One region of the Pantoea agglomerans genome, then DNA from elsewhere that is predicted to be linked to it. Evidence: predicted binding sites of a transcription regulator. Region 1 holds the regulator's gene; each other region holds the start of a gene.
The links. Region 1 encodes sigma-54, which starts transcription at its own class of promoters, with help from an activator protein. Its sites were predicted from a motif close to GTTGGCACANNTTTCGCTNT; they were not measured.

Region 1 (3,280 bases):
CGCCGCTAAGCTGCACTATGAGCTGGCAAAAGATTTCGTCGAGCTGACCGGCAACGCTTATATCGAGCAGCAGGACAGCAATATCAAAGGCGACCGCATTACCTATCTGGTCAAAGAGCAGAAGATGCAGGCCTACAGCCAGGGCCAGAGCAAACGCGTTACCACCGTACTGGTGCCGTCGCAGCTGCAGGACAAAAACGCTAACAGCCCGAAAAAGAGTAACTGATCGCTATGGCCACTTTAATCGCAGAAAATCTGGCGAAGGCCTATAAAGGCCGTCGCGTGGTAGAAGATGTCAGCCTGCAGGTGAAATCGGGCGAGATCGTCGGCCTGCTCGGCCCTAACGGCGCGGGCAAGACCACCACCTTCTACATGGTCGTCGGCATCGTGCCGCGCGACGCTGGCCGCATCGTGATCGATGAGGATGATATCAGCATCCTGCCGCTGCACGCGCGCGCGCGCCGCGGCATCGGCTATTTACCGCAGGAGGCGTCGATTTTCCGCCGTCTCAGCGTCTATGACAACCTGATGGCAGTGCTGCAAATCCGCGACGATCTCACCGAAGAGCAGCGTCAGGATCGCGCTAACGAGCTGATGGATGAGTTTCATATCGGCCACCTGCGCGACAGCATGGGTCAGGCGCTGTCGGGCGGCGAGCGCCGCCGCGTTGAGATTGCGCGCGCCCTGGCGGCCAATCCTAAATTTATCCTGCTGGATGAACCCTTCGCCGGCGTCGACCCTATTTCGGTTATCGACATCAAAAAAATCATTGAGCACCTGCGCGACAGCGGGCTCGGCGTGCTGATTACCGACCACAACGTCCGTGAAACCCTGGCGGTTTGCGAGCGCGCTTATATCGTGAGTCAGGGGCGCCTGATTGCTCACGGCACGCCAAATGAAATTCTTGAAGATGAGCAGGTTAAACGGGTTTATTTGGGCGAAGAGTTCAGACTCTGATAAGGTGTCGTTAATACGATGTTTGCTTAGGAAATCCCGTCCTGAATATGAAGCAAGGTTTGCAACTCAGGTTCAGCCAACAGCTGGCAATGACTCCACAGTTGCAGCAGGCAATCCGGCTGCTGCAACTCTCTACGCTTGAGCTTCAGCAAGAGCTGCAGCTGGCGCTGGAGAGCAATCCGCTGCTGGAACAGGCTGACGTGCATGAAGAGGTCGACAGCCGCGACTATCAGGAAGATGAGGTGCTGGACACGCGCGAAGCGCTTGAACAGAAAGAGATGCCGGACGATCTGCCGCTCGACGCCACCTGGGACGAGATCTATACCGCAGGCACCCCTTCCGGCACCGGCACCGACTATCAGGACGATGAGCTGCCGGTCTATCAGGGCGAAACCACCCAGTCGCTACAGGACTATCTGATGTGGCAGGTGGATTTAACGCCGTTTACCGATACCGATCGCGCTATCGCCACCTCGATCGTCGACGCCATCGACGATACCGGATACCTCACCGTTTCGCTTAACGAGATCCTCGACAGCATGGGCGATGAAGAGCTGGCGCTGGAGGAGGTCGAGGCGGTGCTGAAGCGTATTCAGCGCTTCGATCCGGTCGGCGTCGGCGCGCGCGATCTGCGCGACTGCCTGCTGGTGCAGCTTTCCCAGTTCGCGCCGACCACGCCGTTGCTGGCCGAAGCGCGTCTGATTGTCAGCGAGCATCTCGACCTGCTGGCTAACCACGATTTCCGCAGCCTGATGCGCGTCACCCGCTTTAAAGAAGATGTGCTGAAAGAGGCGATGCTGCTGATCCAGTCGCTGGATCCGCGTCCCGGCCAGTCGGTGCAGACCGGCGAGCCGGAATATGTCATTCCCGATGTGCTGGTGCGCAAGGTCGGCAAGCGCTGGACGGTGGAGCTGAACGCCGACAGCGTGCCGCGCCTGCGCATCAACCAGCACTACGCCGCAATGGGCGGCGCGGCGCGTAACGACAGCGACAGCCAGTTTATCCGCAGCAATCTGCAGGAGGCGCGCTGGCTGATCAAGAGTCTGGAAAGCCGCAACGACACGCTGCTGAAAGTGACGCGCTGCATCGTCGAGCAGCAGCAGGCCTTTTTCGAGCAGGGCGAAGAGTTTATGCGTCCGATGGTGCTGGCGGATATCGCCCAGGCCGTGGATATGCATGAATCCACGATTTCTCGCGTCACCACGCAGAAATACCTGCACAGCCCGCGCGGCATCTTTGAACTCAAATATTTTTTCTCCAGCCACGTCAATACCGAAGGCGGCGGCGAAGCCTCCTCTACGGCGATCCGCGCGCTGGTGAAAAAATTAATCTCGGCGGAGAATCCCGCTAAACCCTTGAGTGACAGTAAGCTCACCTCCATGTTATCTGAACAGGGCATCATGGTGGCGCGCCGGACCGTCGCTAAATATCGCGAGTCTTTATCTATCCCGCCCTCCAACCAGCGTAAACAGCTGGTTTGACCGAAATGAGAAGGAAGACCTATGCAGCTGAACCTCACTGGGCAAAACGTTGAAATCACCGAACCACTGCGTGAATTCATCACCACGAAATTTGCCAAACTGGAACACTACTTCGATCGTATCAATCAGGTTTATATTGTTCTGAAAGTGGAAAAGGTCACTCAGGTTGCGGAAGCAACTTTACACGTCAACGGCGGCGAGCTGCACGCCACGTCGGAAGCGGAAGATATGTACGCGGCGCTGGATGGACTGGTGGATAAACTGGCCCGTCAGCTAACCCGGCACAAAGACAAACTGAAAAAACACTAACCTTCACGCTTGCAGCGCGCTTGCCGCGCTCAGGGCGGCCAGGATGGGGCGGATTAACCGCCCCGTTTTGCCATCTGTGCAAGCGCCACGGGATACCGCGCGGCTGTTTAGCGCGGCAGGCCTGCGGCTCTGTGAACTCGCAAGTGAAACGACAATGAACAACGATCTGACACTGGAACTGAGCACCGTGCTGACGCCGGACTGTACGCGCAGCGGCGTACACTGCCAGAGTAAAAAGCGCGCGCTTGAAATTATCAGCGAGCTGGCAGCGAAGCAGCTTAATCTGCCGCATCAAACGCTGTTTGAAGCGATCCTGACCCGTGAACGCATGGGCAGCACCGGCATCGGCAGCGGTATCGCGATACCGCACGGCAAGCTGGAAGAGGATACGCTGCGCGCCGTCGGCGTCTTTATCAGCCTCGACCAGCCTATCGCCTTCGATGCGGTGGACAACCAGCCGGTCGACCTGCTGTTTGCGCTGCTGGTGCCGGCGGATCAGTGCAAAACCCACCTGCACACCCTGTCTCTGGTCG
Region 2 (3,280 bases), 420 kb from region 1:
AGAACCGGCAACTTTTGGAATCTCCGCTTCTTCTTCCGGCGGCAGATCGTACAGGTTTTTGTCCATTGCATCGCCCGGGTGGATCTTATTGATCACGCCGTCCAGGCCAGCCATCAGCAGAGCGGTGAACGCCAGGTACGGGTTAGCGGCCGGATCCGGGAAGCGCGCTTCGATACGACGTGCTTTAGGGCTGGCAACAACCGGGATACGGATAGAGGCAGAACGGTTACGGGCAGAGTAGGCCAGCATAACCGGCGCTTCGTAGCCCGGCACCAGACGCTTGTAGGAGTTGGTGGTCGGGTTCGCCAGGGCGTTGATTGCTTTTGCGTGTTTGATGATGCCGCCGATGTAGAACAGCGCGGTTTCAGACAGGCCGCCGTATTTGTCGCCTGCGAACAGGTTCACGCCGCCTTTAGAGAGCGACATGTGGCAGTGCATACCAGAGCCGTTATCGCCGAACATCGGCTTCGGCATAAAGGTCGCCGTTTTGCCGTAGGCGTGCGCGACGTTGTGCACCACATATTTGTAGATCTGAATTTCGTCTGCTTTCTTGGTCATGGTGTTGAAGCGGGTTGCCACTTCGTTCTGACCAGCGGTTGCGACTTCGTGGTGATGTGCTTCAACCACCAGGCCCATCTGCTCCATGGTCAGACACATAGCAGAACGGATGTCCTGCGAGGAGTCTACCGGCGGAACCGGGAAATAGCCGCCTTTCAGGCCCGGACGGTGGCCTTTGTTGCCGCCTTCGTACTCTTTACCGGTGTTCCAGGCCGCTTCGATATCGTCGATAGCAACGTGCGAGCCGGAGGTAGAGGAACCGAAACGAATGTCGTCGAACAGGAAGAATTCCGGCTCTGGCCCAAACAGCACGGTGTCGGCGATGCCGGACGCGCGCAGATACTCTTCAGCGCGTTTGGCGATGGAGCGCGGGTCGCGATCGTAGCCCTGCATGGTGCCCGGCTCGAGGATGTCACAACGGATGATCAGCGTCGGGTCTTCGAAGAACGGATCCAGAACGGCGGTCGTCGCGTCCGGCATCAGCACCATGTCTGATTCGTTAATGCCTTTCCAGCCGCCGATAGAGGAGCCGTCAAACATTTTGCCTTCTTCGAAGAAGTCAGCGTTAACCTGGTGAGCAGGGATAGTAACGTGCTGTTCTTTACCTTTGGTATCGGTAAAACGCAGGTCAACAAACTTAACTTCATGCTCGTTCATCATCGAGAGAACGTGTTCAGCGGACATACTCAACTCTCCTGGAAAGGGTCATTATCATCGTGGCGAGTGGCTGCGTCGTCTGAACCTACTGTGTCTGACCGCCATTCCCAACCAACCGATCTCGGCAAGCTCTGCAACTGTCGTGCAACTGCTGTTTTCGCTTGAAAGAGATAAAGCGAATTCTGTGCCAACTTTCTTTAACAAGGCTAAATCCCGCCTGCGCGCACCCTTTTGTTGCCAGCGCGCTGCACCAGGCTGGTAACTTTGCACCAAAAACGTGCTTCAGTGCATTTCATAAGCACCAAAAGAGTGCAAACCCCCAACTTAGTGCATTAACTGCACCGCATCCAGCGCAAATTTCCGCCATTGCAATAAACTTCAGGTGAAAAGTGTGATCGTGTTCAGTATCCCGCTTAATCCGTGTACAATAGCGCGCTATTTCTAATGCCTGAGGCAAAGTTGTGATCGAAAATTTGCGTAACATCGCCATCATCGCGCACGTAGACCATGGTAAGACCACCCTGGTTGATAAGCTGCTGCAACAGTCCGGTACCTTTGACGCGCGTACCGAAGCGACTGAGCGTGTGATGGACTCCAACGATTTGGAGAAAGAGCGTGGAATTACCATCCTCGCTAAAAACACCGCTATCAAATGGAATGACTACCGTATCAACATCGTTGATACCCCGGGACACGCCGACTTTGGTGGCGAGGTAGAGCGCGTCATGTCCATGGTTGATTCGGTGCTGCTGGTTGTCGATGCGATGGATGGCCCTATGCCGCAAACTCGCTTCGTGACCAAAAAAGCCTTTGCCCATGGTTTGAAGCCGATTGTTGTTATCAACAAGATTGACCGTCCGGGCGCGCGTCCTGACTGGGTTGTAGACCAGGTGTTCGACCTGTTCGTCAACCTGGACGCTACCGACGAGCAGCTTGATTTCCCAATTATTTACGCGTCTGCGCTGCAGGGCATCGCCGGTCTGGATCACACCGACATGGCTGAAGATATGACCCCGCTGTACCAGGCGATCGTTGAGCACGTTTCTCCGCCGCAGGTTGAAGTTGACGCGCCGCTGCAGATGCAGATTTCGCAGCTGGACTACAACAACTATCTGGGCGTGATCGGCATCGGCCGCATCAAGCGCGGCAAAATCAAGCCGAACCAGCAGGTTACCGTTATCGACAGCGAAGGCAAAACGCGCAACGGTAAAGTCGGTAAAGTGCTGGGCCACCTGGGCCTGGAGCGTATCGATACCGACCTGGCGGAAGCGGGCGACATCGTTGCGATCACCGGTCTGGGCGAGCTGAATATCTCCGATACCATCTGCGACCCGCAGAACGTAGAGGCGCTGCCGGCGCTGAGCGTCGACGAACCGACCGTGACCATGTTCTTCAACGTTAACACCTCGCCGTTCTGCGGTCAGGAAGGCAAGTATGTGACCTCACGTCAGATCCTTGAGCGCCTGAACAAAGAGCTGGTGCACAACGTTGCGCTGCGCGTTGAAGAAACCGAAGACGCAGACGCGTTCCGCGTATCGGGCCGTGGCGAACTGCACCTGTCGGTGCTGATCGAAAACATGCGTCGCGAAGGCTTCGAGCTGGCGGTATCTCGTCCGAAAGTTATCTTCCGTGAAATCGACGGCCGTAAACAAGAGCCGTTCGAGAACGTTACGCTGGATATCGAAGAGAACAACCAGGGCGCGGTTATGCAAGCCATGGGCGAGCGTAAAGGCGATCTGAAAAACATGGATCCAGATGGCAAAGGCCGCGTACGTCTTGACTACGTTATCCCGAGCCGTGGTCTGATCGGCTTCCGTAACGAATTCATGACCATGACTTCAGGTACCGGTCTGCTCTATTCCACCTTCAGCCACTACGACGACATCCGTCCGGGCGAAGTGGGCCAGCGTCAGAACGGCGTGCTGATCTCTAACGGCCAGGGTAAAGCGGTTGCCTTCGCCCTGTTCGGTCTGCAGGATCGCGGCAAGCTCTTCCTGGGCCACGGTGCGGAAGTCTATGAAGGCCAGATCATCGGTATTCACAGCCGCTCCAACGACCTGACCGT
Region 3 (3,280 bases), 590 kb from region 1:
GAAGTGATCAACGGCATGAGCGTGATCCAGCAGTTTCGGCAGCAGGCGCGCTTCGGCGAGCGTATGAGCCAGGCCAGCCGTTCGCACTATCTGGCGCGCATGCAGACGCTACGGCTCGACGGTTTTCTGCTGCGTCCGCTGCTCAGCCTCTTTTCGGCGATGATCCTCTGCGGGCTGCTGATGCTGTTCAGCTTCACCTCGCCGGGCGTTTTTGAAGTCGGCGTGCTCTATGCGTTTATCACCTATCTTGGCCGCCTCAATGAACCGCTGATCGAACTCACGACGCAGCAGTCGATGCTGCAGCAGGCGGTGGTGTCGGGGGAACGTATTTTCGAGCTGATGGATGCGACGCAGCAGCGCTACGGCAGCGACGATAGCCCGCTGGCGTCGGGACGCATCTCGCTGCGTCAGCTGAGCTTCGCCTATCGCGCCGATCGCGACGTGCTGAGCGATATCAACCTGGAGGTGCCAGCGCGCAGTTTTGTGGCGCTGGTCGGCCACACCGGCAGCGGCAAAAGCACGCTGGCCAGTTTGCTGATGGGCTACTACCCGGCGACGCGCGGCGAAATATGGCTGGACGATCGTCCCATCGGCCAGCTCAGTCATCAGACGCTGCGCCGCGGTATCGCCATGGTGCAGCAGGATCCGGTGGTGCTGGCGGACAGCCTGCTGGCTAACGTACGCCTTGGCCGCGATATCAGCGAAGAGGCGGTCTGGCAGGCGCTGGAGCAGGTGCAGCTCGCCTCGCTGGCGCGCGCGCTGCCCGAGGGCATTCATACGCGACTGGGGGAGCAGGGCAATAACCTGTCGGTCGGGCAGAAGCAGCTGCTGGCGCTGGCGCGCGTGCTGGTGGAGATGCCGCAGATTCTGATCCTCGACGAGGCGACCGCCAATATTGACTCCGGCACCGAGCAGGCGATTCAGCAGACGCTGCGCAGGCTGCGCCAGCACACCACGCTGGTCGTTATCGCCCATCGTCTGTCGACCATTACCGAGGCTGATACCATTCTGGTGCTGCATCGCGGTCAGGTTGTGGAGCAGGGCGATCACGCCGCGCTGCTGGCGCGGCAGGGGCGCTACTGGCAGATGTATCAGCTGCAGCAGGCGGGCGATGAACTCGCGTCGGGCAAAACCGTCGCCGCCGTAGAGTAATTTGCACCTTTTTTGCGCGCATTTATCAGAATGTTCCCTATCGCTGCACTTCTTTGAGGCCATCAGCACCAAAGAAGTGCAGCTGCGTGACTATCCCGTTTCGCTTTTCTTTTCCCGCCTGCTTCTTACGCCATGCTAAGCCGTGGCGGGCTGCATTTATGCCGCGTCGCCTGCGCTTTTTCATTCCTGGCACAGCCTTTGCTTCTGTCTCTGCGTGTCTGAGGCGACTCACTTGTCTACTACCCGGAGGGGATGCAATGAAGCTGGTTACCGTGGTCATCAAACCGTTCAAACTGGAGGATGTGCGCGAAGCTCTCTCCTCTATCGGCATTCAGGGGCTGACCGTCTCTGAAGTCAAAGGGTTCGGCCGCCAGAAAGGCCATGCAGAGCTCTATCGCGGCGCCGAATACAGCGTGAACTTTCTGCCCAAGGTCAAGATCGACGTCGCTATCGCCGACGACCAGCTCGACGAAGTGGTGGATGTGATCAGCAAAGCGGCCTACACCGGCAAGATCGGTGACGGCAAAATTTTTGTCGCCGAGCTGCAGCGCGTCATCCGTATTCGTACCGGTGAAACCGACGAAGCAGCGCTCTAATTTCGGCTACGTAATCTGATGGGATGGAAAAAAATGAATAAAGCACTCACCTTGTTGGGCCTCATCAGCCTGTCGCTGTTACCGTCGCTGGCGATGGCTGCGCCGGCCGTAGCGGATAAGGCCGACAACGCCTTTATGATGATTTGCACCGCGCTGGTGCTGTTTATGACGATTCCAGGGATCGCGCTGTTTTACGGCGGCTTAATCCGCGGCAAAAACGTGCTCTCTATGCTGACGCAGGTGGCGGTGACCTTTGCGCTGGTCTGCGTGCTGTGGATTGTGTATGGCTATTCGCTGGCCTTCAGCGAAGGCAACGCCTTCTTCGGCAGCTTCCAGTGGGCAATGCTGAAAAATATCGAGCTGAAAGCGGTGATGGGCAGCTTCTATCAATATATCCACGTTGCGTTCCAGGCGTCGTTCGCCTGTATCACCGTGGGGCTGATTGTCGGCGCCATCGCTGAACGTATTCGCTTCTCCGCCGTGCTGATTTTTGTTGGCGTGTGGGTGACGCTGGCCTACCTGCCGATTGCACACATGGTCTGGGCAGGCGGCTTCCTCGCGCAGGATGGCGCGCTGGACTTCGCCGGCGGTACCGTTGTGCATATCAACGCCGCGATCGCGGGCCTGGTGGGTGCCTATCTGGTGGGCAAACGCGCCGGCTTCGGCAAAGAGGCGTTTAAGCCGCACAACCTGCCGATGGTTTTCACCGGCACGGCAATCCTCTATGTCGGCTGGTTTGGCTTTAACGCCGGTTCAGCCTCAGCCGCCAACGAAATCGCTGCGCTGGCCTTCCTGAACACCGTGGTCGCTACCGCAGGCGCCGTGCTCTCCTGGACCTTCGGCGAGTGGGCGGTGCGCGGCAAACCGTCGCTGCTGGGTGCCTGTTCGGGCTTTATCGCCGGTCTGGTGGCCATTACCCCAGCCTGCGGCTATGTAGGCGTCGGCGGCGCGCTGATTATCGGCCTGGTGGGCGGTCTGGCAGGACTGTGGGGCGTAACCTCCCTGAAGAGAATGCTGCGCGTGGATGACCCGTGCGACGTCTTCGGCGTGCACGGCGTGTGCGGCATCGTTGGCTGTATCCTGACCGGCGTGTTTGCCTCCTCTTCGCTGGGCGGCGTCGGCTATGCGGAAGGCGTCACCATGGGCCATCAGGTGTGGGTGCAGCTGTTCAGCGTCGGCGTGACTATCGTCTGGTCAGCAGTGGTCGCCTTTATCGGCTTTAAGCTGGCGGATATGATTGTGGGTCTGCGCGTGCCGGAAGAGCAGGAGCGCGAAGGTCTGGACGTCAACAGCCACGGCGAGAACGCTTACAACCAGTAAGCCGTCGGGCAGAGAGAAGCAGTGCGCTAAAAATAAAAAGCAAAAAGGGGCGACTATTCGCCCCTTATTTTTTGCCTCTTTGCCGCTGGCAGCTTATTCGCTGCGCTGACGCATCACCCCTTCCTGCACGGTTGAGGCGACCAGCACGCCCTGCTGGTTATAGAACTCGCCGCGCACAAAACCGCGCGCCCCTGAGGCGGAGGTGCTTACCA

Region 2: a site for sigma-54 is predicted at 1,388-1,407, ahead of glnA (glutamate--ammonia ligase). Genes of this name have one in related genera too.
Region 3: a site for sigma-54 is predicted at 1,338-1,357, ahead of glnK (P-II family nitrogen regulator). Genes of this name have one in related genera too.

The regions. Positions count from the first base shown of each region.
Region 1 is NZ_CP083809.1:3,599,410-3,602,689, forward strand. It holds gene lptA (lipopolysaccharide ABC transporter substrate-binding protein LptA) at 1-226, shown strand, start outside; gene lptB (LPS export ABC transporter ATP-binding protein) at 232-957, shown strand; gene rpoN (RNA polymerase factor sigma-54) at 1,005-2,438, shown strand; gene hpf (ribosome hibernation promoting factor) at 2,460-2,747, shown strand; gene ptsN (PTS IIA-like nitrogen regulatory protein PtsN) at 2,902-3,280, shown strand, end outside.
Region 2 is NZ_CP083809.1:4,017,670-4,020,949, reverse strand. It holds gene glnA (glutamate--ammonia ligase) at 1-1,242, opposite strand, end outside; gene typA (ribosome-dependent GTPase TypA) at 1,677-3,280, shown strand, end outside.
Region 3 is NZ_CP083809.1:3,004,557-3,007,836, reverse strand. It holds gene LB453_RS17195 (SmdB family multidrug efflux ABC transporter permease/ATP-binding protein) at 1-1,152, shown strand, start outside; gene glnK (P-II family nitrogen regulator) at 1,410-1,748, shown strand; gene amtB (ammonium transporter AmtB) at 1,782-3,068, shown strand; gene tesB (acyl-CoA thioesterase II) at 3,162-3,280, opposite strand, start outside.